Regions from separate parts of the Massilia sp. FBCC-B171 genome, predicted to be linked through region 2. Evidence: predicted binding sites of a transcription regulator. Region 2 holds the regulator's gene; each other region holds the start of a gene.
The links. Region 2 encodes FliA, which starts transcription of late flagellar genes. Its sites were predicted from a motif close to CTAAAGTTTNNNNNNNNNNNGCCGNTA; they were not measured.
Positions count from the first base shown of each region.

Region 1: NMB41_RS01795 (LPP20 family lipoprotein) is a predicted target of FliA. The motif match lies at 2,933-2,959, and genes of this name have one in related genera.
Region 3: NMB41_RS17895 (flagellar protein FliT) is a predicted target of FliA. The motif match lies at 1,574-1,600, and genes of this name have one in related genera.

Region 1 covers NZ_CP101443.1:392,024-398,839, forward strand. Annotated here, with positions in the region: gene NMB41_RS01785 (UdgX family uracil-DNA binding protein) at 1-1,162, shown strand, start outside; gene NMB41_RS01790 (flagellar assembly protein T N-terminal domain-containing protein) at 1,164-2,348, opposite strand; gene NMB41_RS01795 (LPP20 family lipoprotein) at 2,338-2,877, opposite strand; gene NMB41_RS01800 (VOC family protein) at 3,055-3,417, opposite strand; gene NMB41_RS01805 (hypothetical protein) at 3,478-3,825, shown strand; gene NMB41_RS01810 (TraB/GumN family protein) at 3,927-4,937, shown strand; gene NMB41_RS01815 (TraB/GumN family protein) at 4,949-5,986, shown strand; tRNA gene NMB41_RS01820 (tRNA-Gly) at 6,031-6,104, shown strand; gene NMB41_RS01825 (acyltransferase family protein) at 6,195-6,816, opposite strand, start outside.
Region 2 covers NZ_CP101443.1:1,267,631-1,274,446, reverse strand. Annotated here, with positions in the region: gene NMB41_RS05750 (M35 family metalloendopeptidase) at 1-93, shown strand, start outside; gene NMB41_RS05745 (hypothetical protein) at 145-636, opposite strand; gene motD (flagellar motor protein MotD) at 755-1,480, opposite strand; gene NMB41_RS05735 (flagellar motor protein) at 1,482-2,225, opposite strand; gene NMB41_RS05730 (RNA polymerase sigma factor FliA) at 2,207-2,935, opposite strand; gene NMB41_RS05725 (MinD/ParA family ATP-binding protein) at 2,949-3,782, opposite strand; gene flhF (flagellar biosynthesis GTPase FlhF) at 3,775-5,229, opposite strand; gene NMB41_RS05715 (IS110 family RNA-guided transposase) at 5,575-6,591, shown strand.
Region 3 covers NZ_CP101443.1:3,948,031-3,954,846, reverse strand. Annotated here, with positions in the region: gene NMB41_RS17900 (FimV/HubP-related protein) at 1-711, shown strand, start outside; gene NMB41_RS17895 (flagellar protein FliT) at 1,243-1,524, opposite strand; gene NMB41_RS17890 (M1 family metallopeptidase) at 1,799-4,432, shown strand; gene NMB41_RS17885 (M13 family metallopeptidase) at 4,457-6,520, shown strand; gene NMB41_RS17880 (class I SAM-dependent methyltransferase) at 6,525-6,816, shown strand, end outside.

The DNA of each region.
Region 1 (6,816 bases), 880 kb from region 2:
GCACGGCGAGCACGACGTGCAGTCGCCGGCCGACGTCGACGGCGTCAAGCTCGCGGCGATGGTGAAAGCGGTGCGCCGCGAGGAGCACGACATGCATGCTTACGTCCGTTTCCGCGAGCGCCCCGAGGAGCTCGGCCCGCCGCGCTTTGCCGCCTGGTTCGAGCCGCGCCACGACGTGCTGCCCCAGGTGGCCGAGCATTTCAAAAACCGCATGGGCGGCGTCACCTGGATGATCGGCACGCCCGAGGCGAGCGTGATGTGGGACGGCGCCACGCTGCATCACACGGGGCCATTGATGACCAGCGCGGCCGACCTGATTGATACCGGCGAAGCGCTCTGGCTGACCTATTACCGCAGCATTTTTAATCCAGCGCGCGTCAACGCCCAGCTGCTGCAAAGCCATATTCCGTCGCGCTTCTGGAAGAACCTGCCCGAGGGCGCGATCGTGCCGAACATGGTCAGCAATGCGGAACTCGGCGCGCGCAGCACCGGCCAGGCGCAAGCGGTCGGCCGCAAGAGCGGTTTTACCATCCCGATCGCCCCGGCCGATGCCCAGCCCGAGCGCCAGCAACCTTCGAAACTCGACGAATGCCGGCGCTGCGACCTGTGGCAGCACGCGACCCAGGCCGTGGGCGGAGAAGGGCCGAAGAAGGCGCAGATCATGCTGGTGGGCGAGCAGCCGGGCGACCAGGAAGACCTGGCCGGCAAGGCCTTTATCGGCCCCGCCGGCAAGCTGCTGGACCGGGTGTTTGCGGCGGCTGGTTTGGAACGGCGCGAGATCTATCTGACCAACGCCGTCAAACATTTTAAATGGGAGCCACGCGGCAAGCGGCGCCTGCACAAGACGCCGGCGCAGAAGGAAGTCGAGGCCTGCGGCTATTGGCTGGAGAAAGAACTGGCGGCAGTCCAACCGAAGGTCATCGTGGCGCTGGGCGCGACGGCCTTGAAAGCGGTGCTGGGGAGTGGCAGTGCCAAGCTGGGCGAGTCGATCGGCAAGGCGATCCGGCACGGGGAACACTGGGTCGTCACCGTCTACCACCCGTCCTACATCCTGCGCGTGCCGGATGAAGAAACCAAGCACCAGGCCTTCAATGTGATGGTCGAGGGCTTCAAGTTGGCGCAGCAGCTCCTGGCACGGCCGCCGGAAGAACCGCCGGCGTAAATCACCGGCCCGGCATCACCGCCACATCGAAGCGCACCATGTCCCCGGCGCTGACCTGGCGCGCAAGCGCCGGCGGCGTCACGGTCCCGATCGCAAAGCCCGGCTGCACCTGCACCACCGTCAGCGTGCCGACCGGCGACTCCACCGCCCCGAGCGGCACCAGTGGGTCAAGGCCATACACCTGCTGGCGCGCTTCCTGGCGGTAGATCACGAGCTGGTCTCCCGGCGCGACCGAGGAGGTGCTGCCGGCGTCGATGAAAATGCGCTCGCCCTGCACCTGCACCACGCGCGCCATGAAGGGCAGCGCCGCGATATCGGCCGAGATGGCGGCGATGCCCTGGTCGAGCGCGCGCAGGATGGCGCCGCCAAAGGGCGTGGCGGCGAAGCTGGCGCTGCCGAAGGGTTTGTCGCGCCCGACGCGGCGCTCGCCCACCTGCTCAACCAGCGCCGTGCGCCGTGCCAGCAGCACGCCGCTCAAGCCGTCGTGCACGTAGAAGGCGATCTCGATGCGGCGCGCGTCTTTCTTGACCAGGCCGTAGTAGGCCGGCTGCTCGAAATTGCCGGCGTCGAGGATCTCGCCCGAGACCACGAACTGGCTCTCGTACATCGTCGCGATGCGGCGCACTGCAACCGTGTCCGCGCTCGGCCCTTTGGCGCCGGGCGAAATCACATACGCGCTTTCCTTGCCGATGAATTTGCCGCTCGCGCTCATCCGGCGCAGCAGCTCTTGCGGCAGGCGGATGGCGATGTCGTCGACGTCGTCCAGCTGCGGCGAGCGGCGCAGGTGGAAGGGGGTGACGACGATTTTCTTCTTGTAGGCGAGGTTGACGCTGCCGCGCGGGCGCGCGTCTTCTTCCTTGACGGCGATGCGCACGTGCAGCAGCTGGCCGGTCTGCCATTCGCGCAGCACGGTGTAGCGCTCGAAATCGAAGGCCGGCTGCACGCGGCTGCTTTCCAGGGTCCGGCCGCGGGTCGAGGCGCCGCCGGCGGCGTCGACGCGGGCGCCGCTGCGTAGACCCAGCTGCTCGAGCGCGTCGCGGATGGCATTCTCGCGTGCGCGCGCCATGCCGCCCTCGGCGATCGCGGCGACGCCTTCGGCCTCGATCGGGGCCGCGCTGGCGGGAAGAGAAAAGGTCAGGAGCAGCGCCAGCATGGCGCCGCAGGCACGCCGCAAGTTAGCGGGCATGGTAGAACGAGGCGCCGTAGGCAGCGCCGGGACCGGCGTTGCCCACCATGCTGCGCGCGTTCTTCGCCACTGCCGGGGCAGCGTGCGGGGAAGGGGCTGGGGACTGGGCCGCATTGGTGTCGAAATCCATCTCCACGGTCGTCTCGTAGGTGCCGTCTTCGCGCTGGGCGACCTTGGTCACGCGCGCGCCACGGATGAAGGCGTCAATATACACCTTGAAACTGTCGTCCTTCAGCGCGAGCGAGCCAACCGTGCTGCCGCCTTCGACGCGCAGGCCGTACACCTGTTCGGCCATGGCGCGGTAGGCGTCCAGGCGCGCGGCGCGCATGGCCAGCAGCTTGCGCTGGGCCGGCGCGACGCGGTCGCACTGGCCTTCGCAGGACGCCATGTTGACGGCGCCGTAGCCGGTGGCGTTCAGGGTGACGATTGTCGATGGCGCAGCCGGGGCGGGCGTGGTGGTGATGCGCACGGTGCCGCATGCAGACAGCAGCGAGGCGGCGGCAAGGACGAGGGCAGCAACGAGTTTCATGACGGGTCCGGTAATCAAAGTGCAGGCGCGCGGAAAGGCGCGCTATCCTTCTGGATAACGGCCGCGGCCGCCGGATCTTGATGGACGTACGGAAATATTTATCCTGTAAATCCGCAAAATCGCTACTGGATTAGCGGCGTGTCAAGGTTTTCGAAGCTGCTTTGACAAGCTTTCGGTTCAGGACGAGGACAGCACGAACTGGTTACCGTCCGGGTCCTTCATGATCGCGAACTCGCCCCAGGGCTGCTTTTGCGGCGGCGAGACGAATTCGACGCCGCGGGCCGAGAGCTGGCGGTAGGTCGCCTCGACGTCGTCGCAGGCGAGCGAACCGTTGAACTGGCTGCCGATGCGCTCTTCCTGGCCGGGCGGCGTGAACAGCACGAAGCGCGTTTCCGAGGAACCGACGCGCAGTTCGATCCAGCGCTGCGGGCCGAAGGGCTGGTCGGTGATCACGCGAAAGCCCAGCTTCTCGGTATAGAAGGCGAGCGCCACGTCCTGGTCGCGGGTCGGGATGCTGACGAATTTGATGTGGGTGATCATGGGTGCTCCATAAGTGAATGGCGGCATTCTCGCACGGCGCCTGCCTCACCTATAATCACCATGACTATACTCTTGGTGATGCCAGTGACGACCTTCGATCCCTATGTGCTTGACGTCTTGATGCCCGACCTGGTCGGCCACGAACATTCTCCTTCCTCCTTTCTGATCTACGTTTATCTGTCGCACCGGATCGAGGCCGCGGGCGGACGCGCCGTGCAGCTCAGCTATGCGACGATGGCGCTCGATACCGGGCTGTCGCGCATCACCGCGCAGCGCGCCATCGCCTTGCTGTTGCGCCGGCAACTGCTCAGCGCCACGAGCGTGTCGCGCACCTCGGTGCCAAGCTATCTGGTGCTGCGTCCCTGGGCGGCGCGCAAGCGACCCGCTGACGCTACCCGGGACGCATGAGTTATCAGGCATGCATATGGCTCTTGTAACATCTTGTTTCTTGCTTATATCGCTTAACGGCAACACAATATCCTTCAGCTAATAACCAGAAGGATGTCGCCATGTTGAAACGCATCGTCTCCGCAGTGATCCTGTGCGGCCTGAGCATGCCTGCCTGGTCGCAGACCGAGGCACCCGCCACCGCGCAGGCGGAGGCGCCCGAGATCGTGGAGGAAGTGCCGCAGACGGTGCTGGTTTCCGGCAGCCGCCCGGGTCCGGGCCTGTGGAAGGTATCGAAAGGCGACAACGTGATGTGGGTGTTCGGCGCCTACTCTCCGCTGCCAAGCAAGATGGAATGGCGTTCGCGCGACATCGAGAAGATCATCGCCAATTCCCAGGAATACCTGAAGGCGCCGGGGGCGAGCTTCGGCGTCGGCTGGGGCGCCATCACCGCCTTGCCCTTCCTGATCGGTATCAAGAAAAATCCCGATGGTGAACTGAAGAATCTGGTGTCGCCGGAGGTGTATGCACGCTGGCAACCGATGAAGCAAAAGTATTTTGACGGCGACGACGGCGTCGAGCGCGATCGCCCGTCCATCATTGCCGCCCAGCTGACGAGCCGCGCCCTGAAAGAGGCGGGCTTGACCGGTGGCAGCGAGCTCATCAAGACAATCGACAAGATCGCCGAAAAACACGGGGTCAAGGTCACCAACGCCTCGGTGCAACTTCAGATCAAGGACCCGGTCAGTGCGGTGCGCGAATTCAAGAAGTCGCCCATGGATGACGTGCCGTGCCTGGTCAAGACGATCGAGCGCCTGGAAACTGAACTGGACCTGATGCGCGCACGCGCGAATGCCTGGGCCGTCGGCGAGATCGACGAGATCCGCAAACTGAACTACGAAGACCGCGCCGCCTGCCAGCAGGCATTGACCAGCAGTTCGCTTGCCAGGAACCAGCCCGAATTCAAGACCTTGTCCGAACGCGCAACGACCGCCTGGGTAGCCGCCGCCGAAAAGGCGCTGGCCGCGAATGCCAGCACCTTCGCGGTGGTGCAAATCCGCGAGATTTTCGACCCGAAAGGCGTGATTGCCACGCTGCAGGCCAAAGGGTATACCGTGGAAGCACCGAAATAAGGAAGCCGACGATGTTCAAGCACGTATTACCTGTCCTCACCCTGGTTTGCCTGGGCCTGCCCGCCTGGGCACAGACCGAAGCGCCCGCCGCGCCGGCAACCGCGGCAAGCGCGCCCGCCGCGCCGACGATGGACGATGGCGAGGCGATCCCGCAAACCATCCTCGTGTCCGGCAGCCGCCCGGGGCCGGGCTTGTGGAAGGTCTCGAAGGACGGTCACGTCATGTGGGTATTCGGCGTGTATTCGCCGCTCCCGGCGAAGATGGAGTGGCGCTCCAGCAAGGTAGAGAAGGCGATCGCATCCTCGCAGGAATACCTGAAGCCGCCGGGCGTCTCGCTCGAGGTCGGCTTTGGCGCCATTACTGCGGTACCCTTCCTGATCGGCATCAAGAAAAATCCGGACGGCGCCGAGCTGAAAGACGTGCTGCCGCCGGAGCTGTACGCGCGCTGGCAGCCTTTGAAGGAAAAATACTTCAGCAATGACAGCGGCATCGAGCGCGAGCGTCCCACCTTCGTCGCCGGCGAACTGTACAGCCGCGCGCTGAAGCAGGCCGGGCTCTCGGGCGGCGACGAGGTGCGCATCAAGGTCGGCAAGCTCGCCGAAAAGCACAACCTGAAGTTCACCGATGCCACCTACCGCGTCGCCATCAAGGATCCGGGCAAGGCCGCGCGCGATTTTAAAAAATCGGCCATGGACGATGTGCCTTGTCTGCTGAAAACGATTGAAAGCCTCGACACCGACGTCGAGGTCATGCGTTCCTATGCCAATGCCTGGGCGAACGGGGAGCTGGACGAAATCCGCAAGCTGAACTTCACCGACCGGGCCAATGCCTGCGTCCACGCGCTGGGTACGGGCTCGCTGGGCAAGAATCAGCCTGAACTGAAAACCGCGCAGGAGACGTCGCTGGCGCAATGGGTGGCCGCCGCCGAAAAGGCGCTCGCCACCAACGCGAGCACGTTTACGGTGGTGCACATCAAGGAGATTTTCAATCCGAAGGGCGTGATTGCCACGCTGCAGGCGAAGGGGTATACGGTCGAGGCGCCGCAGTAGCGGCTTGTCACTGTCGGGCAAAACCGCGTAGAATGCGGCCAGATGCGGGTGTAGCTCAATGGTAGAGCAGAAGCTTCCCAAGCTTACGACGAGGGTTCGATTCCCTTCACCCGCTCCAATGAAAAGATGGCGCACAGCGCACGTGTTGGACATACAGAAAAGCCCTTGAATCGACCAAGGGCTTTTTTTCGTTCCGACGCAGCGCAGCCTAGGTGATGACGGTTGCTGGGTCGGCAAACTCCGCGGCTTTCTTCTGCTTGCGCAACGCCCATTTTTCGTTCAGGTAAAGCCGCAGCGGATTCTCAAGGCAATAAAACGAAACGGCTCCGCAAGCGAGCGCGCCAATCACTGCCGGCGCGAGCGGCATCTGGTGCTTTACATAGGCCTGGTAAAAAGGTTGTTGCCAGAGGTAGAGCGAGAACGAGCAGGTGCCGAACCAGCACAGCACTTTAGAGGACAGGACTTTCAGAATCATGGCAGGCGCCTGCGCGAGATGGTTGATCGAGTAGGCGAGCAGGAGCGGAGCGAGCGTGTACTTCAGGGCCGGGATTGCGGATCCCAGCCACGCAAAAAGCCAGTAGCAGATGACCGCTATCGCCAATACGAGCATGGGCAAGGGCGGCCATGGGTGTTTCAGCCAGGCGAATCGCGTATGGGTGAGCGTAATGCGGTATGCAGCAGCTGCCAGCAGCCCGAGGGCTGCAGCTTCGCTGCGACGATGCCAGGGACTCGCGCCTTCGGGTGGGCGTACTGGATAGTAGAGTGTAAAGAATATAACGACCAGGACACTCAGCCACAGAAAGACCAGGGAAGCATTCTTTCGCCCGAGC
Region 2 (6,816 bases):
GCGGCGGCCCTGGCGATCAGCGACCCGAACGCGGCCGTGCAAAACGCCGACTCGCACGAGTACTTCGCCGAGAACACGCCGGCGCTGAACTAAGCAATTGAAAGTACGACGTCCCGGCCGGCATCCCAGCCCGCCGGGACGTTTTTATTTGAGGGTGGTGATGAAGGACACCGGCCGGGCGGGAAACTCGACCGCCTTGTCGAGCTGTTTCACGTCGGCCAGCACCGGGCCGGTATAGCCGATGTGGTAGTTGTGGCGGCCCTTCGCGAACGCATAGGTGTTCGTGATGTCGATCGTGTTCATCAGCATCTTGCCCGGTTCCAGCGGCTGGAAATCGGCGCTGGTGAGCGCGGCGCGCTTGACCATCTTGCCCGTGTATTTCACCGGCTTGCCGCCGGCATCGCGCACGTCGAAGCGGGCGCCCGTCAATTCATTGCCCGCGGCCAGTTCGCGCGGGATCCAGACTGTCGTCTTGCCCTGGTTGGTGAAGGTCAGTTCGACCAGTACCTTGCCCGGCGGCGTTTCGATATCGATGCTGTGTTTCACGCTCACGGTCGGTTCTCCGGCAGCGCCCGCAATCAGGGGCAGGAGGCTCAGCGCGCTCAGGGCGGCCAGCAGGAAAGGTCTGCGCAGCATTGTCAGCTCCATATGGTTGTGTCGCCCATTGTGAGGGTGGGGGCGAAAAAAACCAAGGGTGCGACGAAAAGCGGAGTGAAACAATATTTCATCCACTCGGCCTTGATGAAATTTTATTTCACTGCGTCGCCATAATCGTCACCGCCACCCTGCGGTTCCTCACCCTGCCCGCCTCGTCGGCGTTCGGCGCCACCGGCAAATTCGCCGCGTGTCCCACCGCCGTCAGGCGCCCTTCCGCCACGCCGCTGTCGATGAACAGGCGCACCACGCTGCTCGCGCGTGCGCTCGACAATTCCCAGTTCGACGGGAAGGCGGAATTGGCAATGGCCAGGTTGTCGGTATGCCCTTCGACCTGGATCGCATGCGGATCGTTCTTCAACAAGGACGCAACCGTGCCCAGCGTCGTGCGCGCCTCGCTGTCCAGCGCCGCCCGCCCTTCCTCGAACAGGACTTTGGCATTGATTTCCACCGTCACGCCGCGCCCGCTCTGGGTCACGCGCACCTGGCCATTCCGGATCAAGGGCGCGAGCGAGGCATTGAGTTCGCGCACCAGCGTGTTCAGGCGCTCGCGTTCGCGCCGCGCCGCGTCAAGCCGTTTGCGGGCGATCAGGTTGGTCAGTGGAAGTTGTTCGATGGTGGAGCTGGCCTGGGGCACGGCGGGCCGGCCGCCGAAGGCGTCGCCCAGCGCGTCCGACAGCGCCTTGTACTTGCCGGTGTTGACCACCGAGATCGCGTACATCACGACAAAGAAGGCGAACAGCAGCGTGATGAAGTCGGCGTAGGAAATCAACCAGCGGTCCTGGCTTTCACGATCCTCGCCTTCATCGTAGCGCCGGCGGGCCATCTCAGCGCTTCGCCAGCAGGCTGGCCACGCGCTCCTCGACCACGCGCGTGTGGTTGCCGCTGGCGAGGTCGTGGAATACTTCGATCAGGATTTCGTACTGCGCGACCTGGTCCGAGACGATCGCTTTCAATTTATTCCCGACCGGCAGAAAGAACAGGTTCGCCAGGCCCACGCCGTACACGGTCGACACGAAGGCCACCGCAATGCCGCCGCCCAGGCGCGAAGGATCGGACAGGTTTTCCATCACGTGGATCAGGCCCAGCACCGCGCCCAGGATGCCGATCGTCGGCGCATAGCCGGCGGCGGACTCCCAGATGCGCGCGGCCTGGCGCTCGGCGAATTCGAAGGCGGTCACTTCCATTTCCAACAGGCCGCGCAGCTTTTCGGGCGCGATGCCGTCGACCACCAAACGCAGGCCCTTTTGCACGAACAGGTCGGACGAGCCCATGTACTGCTCGAGCGAGAGCAGGCCGTCGCGCCGCGCCGTATGGCTCCACAGCGCGATCTCGCGCGAGAGCGGCTGGCGCCGGCTTTTGGGAGGGAAAAACACCCAGCGCAGCATGCGCATGCCGCGCCGGAAGGTGCGCGCTTCGGACTGCAGCAGCACGGCGCCGAAGGTGCCGACCACGACGATCGCAAACGCCGCCGGCTGGATCAGGGAGGCAAAGCGCCCGCCGTCGAGCGTGTGCCCGACCAGCAGACCGGCCAGCGCAAGCGCGAGGCCGATCAGGCTGGCGAAGTCCACAGCTTTTCCTTGAGCGAAGCGCGCAGGCGGGCGACCGCTTGCGTATGCAGTTGCGAAACGCGCGACTCGGACACGCCGAGCACCGCACCGATTTCCTTCAGGTTCAGTTCTTCTTCGTAGTACAGGCCCATCAGGATCTTCTCGCGCGGCGGCAGGGAATCGATGGCCTCGATCACGGCCGAGCGGAAGTCGGTATCGAGCAGGGCGCGCAGCGGATCGTCGTCGTCGACCGCATAACGGTCCAGAAAAGAGTCGTTACCGTCTTCGTCATGGAAATCTTCGTAGTACACCAGCTGGTGGCCGCCGCCTTCGAACAGCATTTCCTGGTAGTCCGAGAGCGACACGTCGAGCGACTTGGCCACTTCGAGTTCGCTCGGCGGACGGCCCAGCTGCTGCTGCAGTTTGGTCATGGCGGTCTCGACCTTCTTCATGGTCGAGCGCGTGCTGCGCGGCATCCAGTCGTTGCTGCGCAATTCGTCGACCATGGCGCCGCGGATGCGCAGCACGGCATAGGTCTCGAACTGGGCGCCGTGGTTGTCTTCGTAGCGGTTGATCGCGTCCAGCAAGCCCATCATGCCGGCCTGGATCAGGTCGTCCACCTCGACCGATGGCGGCAGCTTGGCCTTCATCTGGTGCGCCAGGCGCTTCACGAGCGGGGCGTGCTCGGTGAGCAGGTGGTTCTTGTCCGCTTTTCCTTTGACGGTATACATGCTTATGCTTTTCTCAGGAACCAAAATGCGCACTGCTCTGCCCGACTGAGCGTGCCAGGCCAGGGAGCGCGAAGCGCCCGGCCAGTTGACGGAAGGCCACCGAGGCCCCGGCCAGCGGGAAGGCATCGACCACCGAGCGTCCGAGACGCGCGGCGCGGTGCAGGTATTCGTCGGCCGGAACCGAACCCATCGAGCTCAACGTTACTGCAAGGTAACGACTTGCTGCTGCCGACATATTATCGTAAACCACCTTCGCCTCAGCCTCGGAGGCGCCGGTGACCAGGATGCCGAAAGGACGGCGCCCGAATTCCTGGGCCAGGCGCTTGATCAGGCCATACGCATTGGTGATCGAGGTGGCGCTGGTCGAGACCTGGATCACGATTTCCGAGTCGGCCAGCAACGGTACGGTAAAGCCGCCCTCGCGGTTCAGTTCGCCATCGACGATGACGATGCCGCCCTGCTTCTTGACCAGCACATCGAAGGCTTTCGCCAGGCGGCGCGCTTCGTCCGAGCCGGCTGGCGCCTGGCCGTCGCGCGCCAGCAGCGCCACGTTAAAACCCTGGGGCGCGGTCTGCACCACCTGGTTCAGCGCGCATTCCTGGCGCGCCACCTGGAGCAGGCTGACGTGGCGTTCGAGTTCCAGGCGGCGGGCGACGCCGTAGTCGCGCTGGCAGGCGTCGACGATCAGCACTTCGTTGCCGCCCTGGACCAGCGAGGCGCCCAGGTTGACCAGCATCGCGCCCTTGTCGTCGGACGGCGTGGCGGAGAGAAAGGTGACGATGCGTGGCCGCGAGCCGGCCAGCATCCGGCGCAGGCCTTCGGCCTGGTCGAAATCGAAACTAGCCAAGGCGCACCTCGCGCAGGCTCTCGTCGCGGTTCACATTGCCGGTGCCGGCCATCATCAGCGGCAGGTCGGCGTCGTCCAGTTGATTCGCGCCGTCGCGGCGGCTGCGGAAGGCGCGGTCGACCAGCATCGCGCGGTCGGCCAGGTGCAGGTCTTCCGGCACGCGCTGGCCGTTCGAGATGTAATGCAGGTTCAGCTTTTGGCGGATCACGACGTCGAGCACGTTGCCGATCGACGCGGCTTCATCGAGCTTGGTCATGATGCAGCCGTGCAGGCCGCTGCCCTCGTAGGCGCGCACGACTTCGGCCAGGGTTTCGTTGGTCGAGGTAGCGTTCAGGCACAGCAGGCGTTTCACGTCGGCGCCGGCGCCGGTGAGCATGGCCACCTGCTCGGTCACCATCTGGTCGCGCTGCGACATGCCGATGGTGTCGATCAGCACGGTATGCTTGTTCTTGAGCTCTTTCAGGGCGATGCGCAGGTCGGCTTCGTCCTTCACCGAGTGCACCATCACGCCCAGGATCTTGCCGTAGATGCGCAGCTGTTCGTGGCCGCCGATACGATAGGCGTCGGTGGTGATCAGGGCCAGCTTTTCCGGGCCGTGGCGCATCACGCAGCGCGCGGCCAGTTTGGCGGTGGTGGTGGTTTTACCGACGCCGGTCGGGCCGACCAGGGCGAAGACGCCGCCCTTATCCAACAGCGTGTCTTCGTCGGCCATGGTGACGAGGTTACGGGCCAGCACGGTCTTGATCCAGCGCATCGCTTCAGCCGCGTCTTTATTCGCCGGCATCTTGTCGATCAGGTAGCGCGACAGCGATGCCGAAAAACCGGCGGCCAGCATCTCGCGCAGCACGACGGCTTTCTGCGGCTCGCGCGCCTGGGTGCCGCCCCAGGAAAGTTCGGCCAGCTGCGATTCCATCATGCCGCGCATGGCGCGCAGTTCGTGCATCATGCCGCTCATCTCTTGCGCAGCCGATTCCTTGGCCTGGGCGATCGCAGCCGACATCATCGAGGTCATCGCGCTCATGTCGAAGGCCGGTTCCGGCTGGGGTGCACGGCGGTTGGCGTAGCTGTGTTCGGCTTCGTAGTCTTCCGCGGCCGGACGGCGGCCGGCGAAGGCGGCGGCGAATTCCGGCTCAGGCTGGACCGGGCGGCGGCTGGCGTAGATCTGTTCCGGCGTGGCGGCAGCGCTCGGTGCGGCGCTGCGGCGGTTCACAAAACTTTGCGGCTCCGGCTCGAAGGCGTTCAGGTCCAGGCGCGGCGGCGGCGCGGCCATGTCGGTACCCGGCGCTGGCGCGGAAAGGGAAGCGACATCGTCGTTGTCGAGCGCCAGGATTTCGACGACGCCGTCGACAGGACGGTTCGAGAGGATGACGGCATCCGGGCCGAGCGCATCGCGCACCTTGCGCAAGGCTTCCCGGGATGTTGCCGCTGTAAATTTCTTCACATTCATCTTATTCTCCGCACTGCGCTATTCGATTGGTACCGGCACGCATGCCGCCGGTCTATGGGATAGATTATTGACGATGCCGTGGAGCAAGCATCTGGGGAAAAGGATGGGGAAAGTGGGTTAATTCGATTTAGAGGGGGAATTACCCCAAGACAGGCAGGCGAGGTCCTGCGAATACCGCGCCATATCATCCGTGCGTTGAACGCGTGGGCGGGACACCCGCCCACCCTAATGTGATGGACTCCACCCTCCTGCTAACGGCATCATTGTGCCAAGCGTGCCAGATTGGGCTGGCAAGCAAAGACAAGAGGGGGAGTCACTGTGAATGCTAACGCAAAAGTAGCTGGCTTGGATATCGCCAAGGACGTATTTGTCGCGGTGGCGCAGGACCGTAACGGCAAACGGATCTGGCAGCGCAAGTGGAAACGCAGCGAGGTGCTGCGGGCGTTCAGGGAGTTGCCGCCGATGGCAGTCGGTATCGAAGCATGCGCAGGTTCCCACTATTGGGCCCGGGAACTGATCGCGCTGGGACACGACGTCAAGCTGATCGCTGCCCAGCACACCCGGGCCTTCGTGACTGGCAACAAGAATGACACCAACGACGCTGCTGCAATTGCTGAAGCCCGATCGCGTAGCTCGACCAAGTACGTCCCGATCAATACCCCGGCCCAGCAGGATTTGCAGATGCTGCACCGTGCGCGCAGTGCGCTGATGACGGAGCGTGTCGCGTTGATCAACCGCCTTCGCGCCTTCGCCGGCGAGTACGGCCAGGTATTTGCAAAGGGTGTTGCCAGGTTCCGCGATGGGCTCATGGCTTGGCTGGCCGATCCCGAGAACGGCCTGTCCGGCTCGGCGCTGACGACGTTTCGGGAACTGAAGGAACAACTCGACGACAAGGAGCAACGGATCCTGGCGTACGAACGCAGGTTGAACCAGGCAGCCAAAGCGGAGACGGCTCAAAAACTGATGGAGATACCGGGCGTCGGTCCGATTATCGCGACGGCAGTGATTGCCAGCGTGGCTGACCCGCACCACTTCCGTAGCGGCCGCGATTTTGCAGCGAACCTGGGGTTGGTGCCACGCGAGCACAGCAGCGGAGGAAAGCAGCGCCTGTATGGCATCACGTGCAAGGGCGACAGTCACCTACGAACGTTCTTAATCCATGGCGCGCGTAGTGCGCTGCGCAGCGCGGCTAACAAGCCTGATCGCCAACTTTGCTGGGCCAGGAAAGTCGCCGAGCGTCGAAGTTTCAATGTGGCCGCAGTTGCATTGGCCAACAAAATGGCCAGGGTGATCTGGGCACTGTTGGCACATGGTCGAAGCTATGTTCCGGTCTGGTCGAACATCACGACCAGACCGGTCTGAAATACCGAACGAATAGAAGGAGCAATACCGCCAAGTTTGCGATGATGAAGAACGAATGATGCCAACAGGTCGGACCGGCGTCGGGCGAATCCGAGAACCGTAACGGCCCTCAAGGCCGGCACCCTATATGGATCCCGACGCGCGTATCACATCAGGGCCAGAGCACGAAGAGCGCTCACCGAACAGGCCGAATAGATACACGCAACTCTTCCTAACGGCAGAAAT
Region 3 (6,816 bases), 2.7 Mb from region 2:
CCCGTTCCGGTGCCGCGCCCGGCCGCCGCCCTGCATGCCGGCGAAGAATACGTGGAAGAGAGCAAGCGTCCAGCGCCCGCGCCCGTGCGCAAGGCAGTGGCGAAACCCGCGCCGAAGCCGGTGCCGAAGAAAGCGCCGGCCGCGGTTCCGGTCCCCACGCCGCCGCCGGCCGAGGCTCCGAGCTGCGCCCCGCAGCCGGCCAGCGAACACCTGAACGCCTGCGTCGCGCTGGGCGAAAAGAATGCATCGCTGCACCAGCAACTCGGCAAGCTCGAGCAAAAAGTGAAGCTGCTGCAGGGCGCTGCGCCTGTTGCCGCTCCCGCTGCACCCGCCGCGGCCGCTCCCGCCGCGCCTGGTCCGGCAGCGACCGACGCACCCAAGGGCGCACCGCGCATCCACCGCAAGCCGAAGAAAGTGGAGCCGCTCGCGCCGGCATCGGAAACGCCCTGGCTCCTGATCGGCGCCGGTGTGGCAGCCGTGTGCGCCATCGCCGGATTGGTGCTGGCGCTGCTGCGCCGCCGCAAGCGTTCGCGCTTCGACAAGATCCCGCCGGAGCACAAGCCGGCCAAGCCGCCCAAGGGGGAACCGGAGGCGGAAGAGGGCGAGCCCAAGCCGAAGTTCATGGCGGCGGTAAAAGCGCGCCTGATGCCGGGACGCGCCAAGGGAGCGGCGCCGGCGGCAGTCGAGCCGGTGGCGGAACAGGCTGAGTAAAGTCTGCGCCTGAGCTTGACCGTAGGGTGGGCGGGTCCCCCGCCCACGCGTTCAAGCGACGGCGGCTCATCCGCGAAAGTCTTATACCCGGGATGATTCGTGGTCGGCTGAACGCGTGGGCGGGGAACCCGCCCACCCTACGTCCCTCCGTTTCAGACCGCATTTCAGGGCGCGCACGAATGGTCTACACAACAGTAAAATTTGCGCTATACTCAATCCGTTGGTTGTCAAAACCACAAAACGGAACAGAGTCCGGCGCAGCCACCACCGATAGCGTGGCGCGGGTACCGGATGTACGTCGCGAGACGCCTGTCTTCGGAAGCGGTCATCTGCCAACAGCGGCAGCGGACGCCGGATGCAACCGGCAAAAGAGGCGACATCGGGATTACCTGGTGTTGCTCTCCGAATTCATACGGGGTCTTCTCCGTAGCACCAGGGCGCCTTCGGGCGCCTTTTTGTTTGCGCGACGCTTTTGCGCGAGCAATAAAAAAAGCGCCCGCAGGCGCTTTCTTGCAAAAGAGGGGAGGCGGCTCAGTGCGCGCGCATCACGCGGTCAAGCTGGCCCATCCAAGGCTCGGTCACGTCGCGCACCGCGCGGTCGTTGGCCATGATCTGTTTCAGCAGGTCGATCTTGCGCTGGCGCTTGCTGCCTTCCAGGGCCGGCACGCCGGTTGCCGTCGCGCTTGCCTGCACGGCGCATTGCGCCTTCAGGCTGTCGAAACCATTCCAGTCACCCGATTGCGCGGCCGAGGCCATCTGACCCGTCAGACCAGCAATATTTTCGTACATCGTGAGGACTTCGTTGGAGGTCATGTGAGCACCGCGACAATTTTTTTCGGCCGGATTACCGGTTGTCCTCTTTTTACGGCAGAGTTCGCCGGAACTTTAGGGCGGCTCGTAAAAATAATTCAAAATTTTTCTCATCGCTTCGGCAACGCCGCAGGCGCCGGTTTTTGCAGTCCAGCGCTCCTTTTTGCCGTCTGTCGCATTCCGGGGCCGCCGGCTTGCCGCTTCCCTTAGAGTGCGTGCTGGGTCGCTGCGCCAGGCGCGGCACCGTATCAATATTAAAAGAACAAGAGAGGAAACCATGAGACACCCACGCGCCGCCGGCCTTGCCCTGACACTGACCCTGGCGCTGGCCGCCCCTGCGCAGGCCGAAGCGCCGTTCTCGTTCGCCGACACGCCGGGCAAGCTGCCCAAGGACGTGATTCCGCTGCTCTACGACGCCCACCTGGTCCCCGACATCGCCGCCGACACCTTCCGCGGCGAGCAGCGCGTCGAGATCGAGGTGCTGCGTCCGACCCGGCGCATCGTCCTGAACGCCGCCAACCTCGCCATCGACCGCGCCGCCTTGTCCGGGCGCGGCATGGCCGAACGCGCTTTGACGCCCGTCCTCGACGAAAAACAGGAAACCCTGGCCTTCGAGCTGGGCGCGCCATTGGCGCGGGGCCGCTATTCGCTGTCGCTGACATTCCGCGGCCAGATCAACCGCGAAGGACGCGGCCTGTTCCAGGTGGGCTACAAGGCGGGCGGCGTCGAGAAGAAACTGGTCGCCACCACGATGGAGCCGTCCGACGCCCGGCGCATGCTGCCGACCTGGGACGAGCCGGCCTTCCGCGCCCGCTTCAAGCTGACGGTCGACGTGCCGGCCAGCTTCAAGGCTTATTCGAACACCCCGGTCGAGAAGCAGGAAAAGCTCGCCGGCGGCCTGCAGCGCATCTCGTTCGCGCCGACGCCGAAAATGCCGAGCTACCTGGTGGTGCTGGTGGCGGGCGAAATGGAGCGCGTATCGGCGCGCCAGGATGGCGTCGAGATCGGCATCGTCACCACCGCCGGCAAGCTCGGCTCGACCGCCTTCCCGCTGCAGGCCACCAAGGACCTGCTGCGCTACTACAACAATTACTTCGGCGTGCCCTATCCGCTGGCCAAGCTCGACCAGATCGCGATTCCCGGTGGTTTCAATGGTGCGATGGAAAACTGGGGCGGCATCGTCTATAACGAGTCGACGCTCTTGTACGACCCGAAAAAGAGCACGGAAGACACCAAGAAACTCACTTTCGAGGTCAACGCCCATGAAGTGGCGCACCAGTGGTTCGGCAACCTGGTCACGATGGCCTGGTGGGACAACCTCTGGCTGAACGAAGGTTTTGCCTCATGGATGGCGGCCAAGGCCACCGAGCACTTCCATCCGGAATGGCGTCCGCACCTGGACGGCATCGCCGAGCGCGAAGGCGTCCTGAATCTCGACGCGCGCAAGACCACGCATCCGATCCAGACCCGTATCGACAATGAAGAGCAGGCCGCCGGCGCCTTCGATTCGATCACCTATGTCAAAGGGCAGGGCTTCCTGCGCATGCTGGAAGCCTATGTGGGCGAGGATCAGTTCCGCAAAGGCATCCGTGCCTATATGGCCAAGCACCAGTATTCGAACACGACCACGGCCGACCTGTGGTCGGCGATCGAGAAAGCCTCCGGCAAGCCGGTGAGTAAACTTGCCGCCGACTGGACCACGCAGCCTGGCTACCCTTTGATCTCGGTCAGCCAGGCTTGCGTGGACGGCAAGCGCCAGGTGACGCTGTCGCAGGAACAGTACCGGCTCGACGAACCGGCGCAGGAAAACCGGCTCTGGAGCGTGCCCCTGCAGGTGGGCACCGTCAACGGCAAAGCCTGGTACACGCTGCTGTCGGGGCGCAGCACGACGCTGACCCAGGGCAGCTGCGACGGCACCCTGGTGGTCGATCCGCACAGCGTCGGCTTCTTCCGCATCCAGTACGATCGCGCCAGTTTCGACGCCCTGGCCATCGACGCCGCGCGCCTGCCGGACGCGACCCGCCTGAAACTGCTGCTCGACGCCTGGAGCCTGGTCTCGAACGGGCGCATGCAGTTGGGTGGCTATGTCGCGCTGGTGGCCAAGTACGGCGACGAGCCGCGCCTGGCGGTCTGGGAGTCGATCCTGTCGAACCTGGGTACGCTCGAGCGTCTCGCACGCGGCGAACCCGAGCAGGCGCTGATCCGGCGCTTCCTCATCAACTTCATCCAGCCGCGCTTCGCGAAACTGGGCTGGGAGCCGAAGGCGGGCGAGTCGGCCGAAGAGCGCCAGTTGCGCGCACTGCTGGCAGGAGCCCTGGCGCGTGCCGGCGACGAACGGGCGATCCAGGAAGCACGCCAGCGGTTTGTCCGCTACCAGGCCGACCCGGCCTCGGTCAGCCCCGAGATGCTCGACTTCGTGGTCAATACCGTGGGCCGCTATGCCGATGGGGCCACCTATGCGGCCCTGGGCAAGCAGGTGGCCGCGGCCAGCACCGACGAGGAGCGCAACCGTTTTGGCGGCGCATTGACGCTGGTGCAGGATCCGGCGCTGGCGGAAAATACGCTGCGCATGGCCATCTCGCCGCAGGTGCCGGCCAACCTCGCCAGCGTGATCGTGGCCAGCGTCGGGCGCGAACATCCGGACCAGGCCTGGCAGTTCGCCGTCGCCAATCGCGAGGTCCTGCTCAAGAGTACCGATGCCGTGGGCCGCAACCGCGCGCTCGCTTCGGTCGTCGCCGGGTCCTCTGACACGCGTCATGCGGATATGATGGAAGGCTATGTAGGCCAGAACTTCGGCCCGGACGCGCTGGTCGAAGCTCGTCGGGTGGGAAATGGCATTCGCGTGCGCGCGGCGCAAAAGGCGCGCCTGCTGCCGCAAGTCCGTGCCGCATTGCAGGCAGCGCAACAGTAACTATCGTTCATTCAAAGGAAAAGCATGAAGACTCGCTGGACACTCATTCGCACCGCCGCCGTTCTCGCCCTGTGCGGCAGCACGCTCGCCGCCCCCGGCGTCGCCCTGGCCCAAGCCAACCAGGCCGCGCCCGCCGACAAGGCCGCCGCCACCCGCAGCACCAACATGACCGTGCTGCCGGGCGACGATTTCTTCACCTACGCCAACGGCGAGTGGCTCGCGAAAACCGAGATCCCGGCCGACCGCGGTTCCTGGAGCGCGATGGGCGCGCTGGCCGAAGAGACGAATACCCGTATCGTGAAGATGATCGAGGAGCTCGGCGCGAACAAGAACACCAGCGGCGAAGCGCGCAAGGTGGCCGATTTCTATGCGGCCTACATGGACGAAGCCGGTATCGAGAAACGCGGCCTGGCGCCGGTCCAGCCGATGCTCAAATCGATCGCCGGCATCAAGGACAAGGCCGCGCTGGTACGCGCGCTGGGCGGCTCGATCCGCGCCGACGTCGACCCGCTGAACGCCACCAATTTCTTTACCGAAAATCTGTTCGGCCTCTGGGTCGCCCAGGGCCTGACCGAGCCGTCGCGCAACCTGCCTTACCTGCTGCAGGGCGGCCTGGGCCTGCCTGACCGCGCCTACTACTTGGAAAACAATGCCCGCATGGCCGAGCTGCGTACCAAGTACCAGCAGCACATTGGCGCGATGCTCAAGCTTGCCGGCATGGACAAGACCGACGAACGCGCCGCGCGCGTCTTCGAACTCGAGCTGGCGCTGGCGCAGACCCATGCCACGCGCGAAGATTCGGCGAACATCCAGAAGTCGAACAATGTGTGGAGCCTGAAAGACTTCGCCGCCAAGGCGCCGGGCATCGACTGGGCCGCCTTCTTCAAGGCCGCGGGCCTGGGCAAGCAGGACCGCTTCCAGGTCTACCACCCGAGCGCCATCGTCGGCGCGGCCAAGCTGCTGGCTGACGCCGACGTCGCCACCTGGCGCGACTACATGGCTTTCCACAAGCTGAACCAGTACGCCAGCCTGTTGCCGAAAGCTTTCAACGACCAGCGTTTCGAGTTCAACGGCAAGACGCTCAGCGGTACGCCGCAGCAGTCGGCACGCTGGAAGCGCGCCCTGGGCGCCACCAATGGCGCGATGGACGAAGCCGTCGGCAAGATCTATGTCGCCAAGTACTTCCCGGCCGAGAACAAGGCGCGGGTGCAGGCCATGGTCGCCAACATCATCGATGCCTTCAGCCGCCGCATCGACAAGCTCGAGTGGATGGCGCCGGCCACCCGCGCCCAGGCCAAGGCCAAGGTCACGTCGATGTATGTCGGCATCGGTTATCCGGAGCGCTGGAAGTCCTACGACGGCCTCAAGATCGTCGCCGGCGACGCCTTCGGGAACGCCGTGCGCGCCGAGGAATACCACTACCAGCAGGAGCTCGCCAAGCTGGGCCGCAAACCCGACCGTACCGAATGGGCCATGCCGCCGCAGCTGGTCAATGCCGTGAACCTGCCGCTGCAAAACGCGATGAACTTCCCGGCCGCCATCCTGCAGCCGCCGTTCTTCGATCCGAAAGGGTCCGATGCCGCCAATTACGGCGCGATCGGCTCGGTCATCGGCCATGAAATCAGCCACAGCTTCGACGACCAGGGCGCCCAGTTCGATGCCCAGGGACGCCTGCGCGACTGGTGGACCAAGGAAGACCTGGCGCACTTTAAGACTGCCTCGAACAAGCTGGTCGAGCAGTACGGCGCCTATAAACCCTTCCCGGACCTGGCGGTGAACGGCCAGCTGACGCTGAGCGAAAACCTGGCCGACCTGGCGGGCCTGGAAGCGGCCTACGACGCGTTCAAGACCACGCCCTCGGGCAAGACCGTCGAGGCGGACCGCCAGTTCTTCACCGGCTACGCCCAGGCCTGGCGCAGCAAGGCGCGCGAAGCCTCGCTGCGCCGCGCCGTGATGACCGACGGCCATGCGCCATCCCAGTACCGCACCTATATCGTGCGCAACCTGGACGCCTGGTACAAGGCCTTCGACGTCAAGCCGGGGCAGTCGCTCTACCTGGCGCCGCAGGACCGGGTGAAGATCTGGTAATGCGATGACCGACGATCTCGACCAGATCTCCCGGCTGACCCTTGCGCATTACGACCGCAATGCGCAAGGGTTCTTTGCCGGCACCATCGACCACGATGTCAGCCAGAACATCGCGGCCCTGCTGGGCGCCATCGAAGCGCCGGCGCCGTACACGCTGCTCGACCTTGGCTGCGGCCCAGGGCGCGACCTGAAAACCTTCAGCGCGCTCGGGCACCGCGCCATCGGGCTGGATGGCGCGGCGGAGTTCGCCGCCATGGCGCGCGAATACAGCGGCTGCGAAGTCTGGCACCAGGATT